DNA from 2 places in the Chromobacterium sp. INPA-IVC genome. Region 2 is predicted to be linked to the other one. Evidence: riboswitches for the same ligand, from Rfam matches in the RefSeq annotation. Region 2 holds a riboswitch; the other holds the start of a gene.
The links. A riboswitch is a leader RNA that binds a small molecule or an ion and turns the genes downstream of it on or off. The one in region 2 is predicted to bind glycine.
Positions count from the first base shown of each region.

Region 1: linked by a shared signal. The riboswitch ahead of gcvT (glycine cleavage system aminomethyltransferase GcvT) and the one ahead of ACX17K_RS00135 (trimeric intracellular cation channel family protein) in region 2 are both predicted to bind glycine.

Region 1 is NZ_JBTNLS010000006.1:314,592-318,492, reverse strand. Features, by position in the region: gene gluQRS (tRNA glutamyl-Q(34) synthetase GluQRS) at 1-346, shown strand, start outside; gene ACX17K_RS13260 (amino acid permease) at 679-1,962, shown strand; glycine riboswitch at 2,136-2,226, shown strand; glycine riboswitch at 2,240-2,338, shown strand; gene gcvT (glycine cleavage system aminomethyltransferase GcvT) at 2,380-3,468, shown strand; gene gcvH (glycine cleavage system protein GcvH) at 3,533-3,901, shown strand, end outside.
Region 2 is NZ_JBTNLS010000001.1:25,133-29,033, forward strand. Features, by position in the region: gene ACX17K_RS00120 (SCO family protein) at 1-49, shown strand, start outside; gene ACX17K_RS00125 (hypothetical protein) at 114-641, opposite strand; gene ACX17K_RS00130 (TIGR02117 family protein) at 914-1,606, opposite strand; gene ACX17K_RS00135 (trimeric intracellular cation channel family protein) at 1,806-2,420, opposite strand; glycine riboswitch at 2,572-2,669, opposite strand; glycine riboswitch at 2,674-2,759, opposite strand; gene ACX17K_RS00140 (DUF3141 domain-containing protein) at 2,825-3,901, opposite strand, start outside.

The DNA.
Region 1 (3,901 bases), on a different contig from region 2:
GGTGGACGATGCCGAGCAGGGCGTCACCGACATCGTCCGCGGCGCGGATCTGCTGGTGTCCACGCCGCGCCAACTGGCGGTTTACGACGCGCTCGGACTGCCCGCGCCAGGCTATTGCCACCTGCCGGTGCTGACCAACTCCGCCGGCGAGAAATTGTCCAAACAGACGCTGGCGCCGGCGATATCGACCCGCGACGCCGCGCGGCAGCTGCGCGCGGCGCTTGAGCTGCTGGGGCATGTCCCGCCGGCAGACTGCGAGAGCCTGGACGAGCTGTGGCGCTGGGCGGTGGCGAATTGGTCATTGAGCCGCGTGCCGGCCGGTCCCTTGCAACTCCCTCATTCCTGACGATTTTCCATTTAAATGACGCAAGCATTTGTCTGCTAACGGTTTTTTGATGAAAAAAATCGTCAATGCGACATGTTTTTACGTCAAAACTGTGTTTTAATGCGCCCTTTTTTTGGCGCGGCGGCAGGCCGCACCCGGCTGCGGCGCAGCCGAGCGTTCCGGCTTCAGCTATCTTGAAGCCATGGCCAATAGGCCTGCCGATGCGGTTTTGACCTTTGCGCATGTCTGACGCCGGGTGCGACCACCCCGGCGCGCGATGCTTTCGTTCCCACGGAGAGTCAGGTTTGAACGAAAACAGTTCCACTAAAAAGAAGGGCTCGCTCGGAGTCTGGATGTGCACCGCCCTAGTGGTGGGCAATATGATAGGCTCCGGCGTTTTCCTGCTGCCGGCTTCGCTGGCGCCCTTCGGCGGCGTGTCGATGCTGGGCTGGCTGCTGACTTCCTGCGGCGCCATCTGCCTGGCGCTGGTGTTCGCCCGCCTGTCGGCCATCCTGCCGCGCGAGGGCGGGCCGTACGCCTACATCCACGCGGGCTTCGGCGATTTCGCCGGTTTCTGGATCGCTTGGGGCTACTGGATCGCGCTGTGGGCCGGCAACGCCGCGCTGGCGGTGGCGGCCACCAGCTATATGCAGGTGTTTTTCCCGGTGTTGGGGCACAACGAGCCGCTGGCCGGCGCGGTCGCCATCGGCCTGATCTGGATCGTCACCTGGATCAACAGCCGCGGCGCGCGCAGCTCCGGCGTGGTGGCGGTGGTGACCACGCTGCTGAAGCTGCTGCCGCTGGCGGCGGTCACCTTCATCGGCTTCTTCCATTTCCAGCCGGAAAATCTGACATTCAACCCGCACAACAAGCCGCTGCTGTCCTCGTTGTCCGCGACGATGGCGCTGACGTTGTGGGCCTTCCTCGGCCTGGAGTCGGCGTCGGTGCCGGCCGGCGACGTGGTGGAGCCGGAGAAGACCATCCCGCGCGCCACCGTGATCGGCACCTTGCTGGCCACCGTGCTCTACATCCTGTCCACGGTGTCGCTGATGGGCCTGATGCCGGCGGATACGTTGGCGGCTTCGCAGGCGCCGTTCGCTGACGCGGCCAAACTGATGTGGGGCGACTGGGGCTACTGGCTGGTGGGCTTCGGCGCGGTGGTGTCCTGCTTCGGCGCGCTCAACGGCTGGAGCCTGATGCAGGCGCACGTGCCGGCGGCCGCGGCCAAGGATGGTCTGTTCCCCAGCCGTTTCGACCAGCGCAACGCGGCCGGCGTGCCCATCTTCGGCCTGGTGCTGTCCAGCGCGCTGGTCACCATTCTGATGGCGATGAAGTATGCCGGCGGTGACAGCGGGGTGAAGATCTTCGAATTCATCATCCTGCTGGCCACCGCCACTACGCTGCTGCCGTACGCGTTCTGCTCGATGGCGCTGATCGCCATCATGCTGATGCGCGGCAAGGAGTTCGCGCCCAAGGATTACGTCGCTCCCGGCTTCTTCGCCGGCATCGGCTTCGTTTACTCGCTGTGGGCGTTGTACGGCTCCGGCGCCGATATTGTCATGTGGGGCATGTTGCTGTTGCTGATGGGCCTGCCCATCTATGTCTGGCAGTTGAAGGAACGGTTCGTTGGGGATTGAACGACGTTCCGGTCAGCGAAAAAGCGCAGCGCGAAAGCCTGCGCTTTTTTCGTTTTCGAACCATTTCAATGCATGAGGATGAGCGGTTTTTTTCCTTGAAAAACATTTATTCAGACTGTTTGATATAGAAATAATATTGGCTTGCCAAGGCCCGGATATTGACACCATAATCGCCGGGTCATACAGGAGAGAGCGGCTTTTCGGCCGCCGCCGAAGGCGCAAGCGCACCCGCAATCGCTCAGGCAAAAGGACTGTATTATCGGCCGGCGGCAGCCGGTTCGCGCAATCTGGAGAGCGGCGCCCGCGCGGCGTCCACCGAAGGGGCTAACGGCTTATCCGGCCGGAAAATCTCAGGTGCAGGGACAGAGGGGTGTGGTTGATAGAGGATATCCACACTTTGCTCGAAGGAACCGCGCCATGACGGCCCCGAAACGTACTCCGCTGTATGAAGCCCACCTCGCCGCCGGCGCCAAGATGGTCGATTTCGCCGGTTGGGAAATGCCCATCCATTATGGTTCCCAGCTGAAAGAGCATGAGATCGTCCGTACCGACGCGGGCATGTTCGACGTTTCCCACATGACGGTGGTCGACATCACCGGCTCCGACGCCAAAGCCTGGCTGCAAAAACTGATCGCCAACGACGTGTCCAAGCTCGGCTTCGAGGGCAAGGCGCTGTATTCCGGCATGCTGACTCCGGAAGGCACTGTCGTCGACGACTTGATCGTCTATCTCACTTCCTATGGCTACCGCATGGTGGTCAACGCCGGCACCACCGAAAAAGACCTGGCCTGGATGGAAAGCCAGAAGGCCGGCCTCGACGTGGCGCTCAAGGTACGCCGCGATCTGGCGATGCTGGCGGTGCAGGGCCCGCAAGCCATAGACAAAGTCTGCGCCGTGAAGCCGGAACTGGCCGACGCCATCCGCGCGTTGAAAGTGTTTCAAGGCCTGCCGCAGGATGAATGGTTCTACGCCCGCACCGGCTACACCGGCGAAGACGGCCTGGAAATCATGGTTCCGGCCGACCAGGCCATCGCCTTCTTCAACCAACTGCAAGCCGCCGGCGTGTCGCCGATCGGCCTGGGCGCGCGCGACACGCTGCGCCTGGAAGCCGGCATGAATCTGTACGGCCACGACATGGACGAGACCGTGTCGCCGCTGGAAGCCGGCATGGGCTGGACCATCGCCTGGGAGCCGGCCGAGCGCAAGTTCAATGGCCGCGAGGCGCTGGAAGCGCAAAAGGCCGCCGGCGTGAAGATGAAGCAGGTGGGCCTGGTGCTGGAAGGCCGCGGCGTGCTGCGCGAGGGCCTGAAGGTGGTGGTGGAGGGCGTCGGCGAAGGCGTGATCACCAGCGGCACCTTCTCGCCGACGTTGAAGCACTCGATCGCCATCGCTCGCGTGCCGGCCGCCACCGGCGCCGCCGCCCAGGTGGATCTGCGCGGCACGCTGACCGATGTGCGCGTGGTGAAGATGCCTTTCGTGCGCAACGGTAAGAAAGTTTTCGAATAATCGGGCAGCGCCTCTAGGCGACTGCCGTCACCATTGATCTGATCTTAAGCTGGAGAACTTCAAGATGAGCAACATTCCCGCCGAACTGAAATACGTCGACAGCCACGAGTGGCTGCGCCTGGAAGCCGACGGTTCCGTCACCGTGGGCATCACCGCGCACGCGCAGGAATTGCTGGGCGACATCGTCTTCGTCGAGCTGCCGAAAGTCGGCGCGAAGCTGGCCAAGGATGAGCAGGCCGGCGTGGTGGAGTCGGTGAAGGCCGCTTCCGACGTCTACTGTCCGATCGCCGGCGAAGTGCTGGCCGTCAACGAGGAGCTGGAAGGCGAGCCGGAGCTGGCCAACACCGATCCGTACGGCGACGGCTGGTTCTTCAAGATCAAGCCGGCCAACGCCGCGGATCTGGACGGCCTGATGGACGCCGCCGCCTACGCC
Region 2 (3,901 bases):
CAAGCCCGATCCGGCGGTGGTCAAGGCGCTGCATGGCCTGCTGAAATAGCAGTCAGTCGCCGCTGCGTAATGGTGGCGGCCCGCTTCCAGTTCTTTAGGTGGAGTGCTGCTGTCTATGCTGTTGAAGTTTTGTCTTGCATGTGGACGGCGGCAGTGTCGCCGGCTGCCTGGCGCAGAGCTTCCATCAGCGCGGCAAGCTCCTCTACGGGCAAGGTGAATATGAAGGGCAGCATCAGGCCACCGGGCGGTCTGGATTTGCCCGAATCTTTGGTGTGCTGGTAGCAAACGTAGGTTTGTCCCATGCCGAGGTGGATGACGCTGACGCGCTCGATGTCTTTCCAGCGGATATCGCGCTGCATGCGTCTGTTGCCGCCGGTGATCCGAAACCCGGTTTCGTCCAGTTGAATTTGTGGCGGAGTTCGGTAGGCCCAGCTTGTCAGCGCGGCAAGGGAGAGCAAGACGGCGCTGCCGGCCAGCCATCCCCAGTGAGGAGCCAGCAGGTACATCAGCGCGGACAGCATGGCGAGCGCGCAGATGGCCAGCATCATTCGCCGGTGATGGCTGAGGGAGGCTTGGAGCGTGAGGGGCAGTTCCACGTCGATTTCGCCATCGTTCAAAGTAGAGTCGAGAGGGGCGTGCATTTTAGGGCTTGTAGTTTGGTGAATGAGTCGAGTGTTCTGGCAGCCATTGTTCCAGTGAGCGCAATTCTTGCGCGTTCACTGGATCGGTGGCGCCATAGACTAGGCGGGTATGAATATTGATGCGCTGGTTTCGATGCAGGCATTGGCAGGGCATCGGTTTCAGGCATCATGTCTTCGTTCAGAGCAGTCAATTGCCGCGCTTCGCTGGAGCGGGTAATGGTCTGCCTGAGCGTCTCGATTTTCAGATTGGAGAATTGCGACCTGTCCACCATTCATTTCTCCAGCTGCCAGAACAGTGGCTGGACGAAAGGGGACCACAGCGCGGTGCGCACGCCGGCTTCGGCCAGCGCGTCGCGCGTCCATTGGTTGCAGGTGACGATGGGGTTGTAGCGGCCATGGGCGGCGTAGAAGGCGTCGTTGTCGCCGTAGTGGCGTCCGGTTTCCTGCAAGGCCCGGTTGTGGGCGTCGAGCGGCGCGCTTTGGCGGATGAAGTCCGCCAGCCGGCGGTATTGTTCCGGGCTGATCAGGATGCGCCGGGTGTCCTTGCCCTCCTTGGGCTGGGGCAGGTATTCCACGTGCAGCACGCTTTGGTCGAACGCCAGCGCGGCCAATGCCTTGCCGGCGCTCAGGTCTTCCCAGTTTTGTATGGTCAGGAAGAATACCTTGCTGCCCCAGCCGATGGAGATGTAGGGCGAGCGCGCGTACAGGTCTGGGCGGCGGATGTGTTCCGGAGGAAAGGCGGCGGTCCAGTCCTGCGCATCGGTCTTGACCGGCATGATCACGCTGGTGTGCACGCCGTTGCTGTCCAGGTAGATGGGGATGCCGTTCGCGGGCGGCGCCCAGCCGCGGTTGCTGGGCAGCAGTCCCAGCGCCAGCGCGGCGAGCAGGTAGCAGATCAAGAGCGCGGGGATGGCCAGCAGCAGGCGCAGGATAAGGCGGCGAAAGGCGGAGCCGGAAATATGCATGGTGATGTCGGCTGGTCAGCGGCGGGATATCAGGGGCTTCTTATTTACATTGGGTGGTTGGTGTGTGTCAAATATCCATTGCCACTTGCGCGGGCGCGGGGCTTGGGCAGGGCAAGCAGGGGGCCGGAGCCTGCGGCGTCGCGGCGCGGGTGCCCAGAATGCGAAACACCCCGCCAGGGCGGGGTGTTTGTCTTGGGGCTCAGTGGTGGTCGTGCCGGTAGGCGAATACCGGCAACTGCCATTCGCGCCACAGCGCGACCAGGCGCAGCGCCAGGCCGAAGGCGAAGCTGGCGATCACGTTCCAGTCGTGGGGCATGGCCAAATGGTTGAGGCCCAGGTACAGGATGGCCACCAGCAGCGACACGCTGGCGTACAGCTCGCGGCGGAATACGATGGGCACGCGGTTGCATAGCACGTCGCGCAGAATGCCGCCGGCGATGCCGGTGATCATGCCGGCCATCACGATGATGACCGGGTGGTAGCCCATGCCCAGCGCCACGTCGCAGCCGATGATGGTGAACGCCACCAGGCCCAGCGCGTCCAGGATCAGGAACAGGCGGTTCAGATGACGCATGTAGCGGGCGACCAGGACCGCGGCCAGGCCGCCGGCCACCACCAGCAGCACGTATTCCGGATGCTGGGTCCAGCCTATCGGATAGCGGCCCAGCACGATGTCGCGCACCGTGCCGCCGCCCAGCGCGGTGAGGAAGGCGATGACGGCTACGCCGAAAATGTCCATGTGGCGGCGGCCGGCCGCCAGCGCGCCGGTCATCGCTTCCGCGGTGATGGCGATCAGGTAGATCAGGGTCAGCATGATGAAATCTTATGGGGGTGGAACGATGGAATGCCAGCCGGAGCGATGGCGCGCGGATGACGGAAAACAGAAATGAGACGCGAAAGGCTCGCGCCGAGGCATGGATGAGCGGACAAGGCAAACTCCTGGACGGTTTCCGGGTTGGGTAACAGCCTCTCCCCTTGTCCTTTTACCTGAGAGTTGCGCGGCCTTTGGCCGCTTGCCCCTTCGGTGGGCCGCGCGGGGCGGCCTCTCTCCAATCGGCTTGAATCGATACTGCGCTGCGGTACGTTTGCCTGAGCGATTATGGGAGCTTGCGTCTTCGGCGGGGGCATGGCCCCTCTCTCCCGCAGAAGTGGAATATTAGCTTTCGCTATTGCAATAGTCAATGCGGGAACCGAGTCGCCCCGGTTCCCGCGCATGGCTTACGCCTTGCCTCGTTTGCCGGGCGCTGAAGCGGCTGGAGACGCGCCTGGCGCCTGGCCGTTGGCTTTGCCAGTAGGCTTTCTCGCAGCGCTTGTCCGCGCGGCAGGCTTGGCTATCGGCTTGATCTCGTCCGACGTTGGCTTAGGCGCTGCGGGCTTGGCGGTTTTTCCAGGCGTTTTGGCTGCCGGCGAGGGCTTCGTTGTGGCCGGTTTGCTTGCTGCCGGCCTGGCGGTTTTCGCCGATGGTTTGGCGGCCGGCGCGGGCTTGCTTGTCGCAGCCTTCGCGGAAACGGTTTTGCCGGAGACGGGCTTGGCCACGGGGAGCGAAACGGCGGGGGCGGCCTCGACCGGGATCTGCGAGCGGACCGCAGGCTCCGCTTCAGCCCGAGCTGCGGGAGAGGCGGCGCGGATCGCGGCGGCGGCGTCGAGCTCCAGCGTCTTGGCCACTTGGTCCAGCCGCGCCTGGTGCTCGGCAGGGATGGGACCGTTCAGCGCCAGCAGATCGCGGGCCAACAGCCAGGCTTGATGGCGGCGGCGGGCATCCGGCAGCAGCAGGGGCAGGCCGCGCAGCGCGCGCGGCGCGTCCAGCCGCACCAGCGCCACCTGGTGGCGGACGATGTCCTTCAACTGCATCAGCGTCAGCGGGTACTCGTGGCGCACGTCGCGCATCACCCGGCGGATGGCGTTGAAGGGCCGCTCGTCCACCACGCCGATGCCGATGCTGACGTAGAGCAGCAGCCGCACGAAGCCGTCTGCCAGCGTGCCTTGCTCGAAGCTGGGGTCCAGCGCTTCGCGCTTCAGTCGGGCCAGTTCGCGGCTTTCCCAGGTCAGCGCCTGGCTGCGCGGCTCGCCGGCCGGCGCGACGCCGACCAGCGTCGCCAGCTGCGGCGATTCGTAGATCGCGCGGAACAGCTGCTCCTGCGCGGCGTCGCGCAGATCGCGGTAATGGTCGAGCGACTGGACAATGAAGCCAGATAGCTGTTCCTGCCACATCCACAGCGGATTGTCGGCCGCGACCGGCCGGCGCTGCTCGCGCACCTTGTCGGCCAGGTCCGGCAGCCACCACAGCCACGGGTT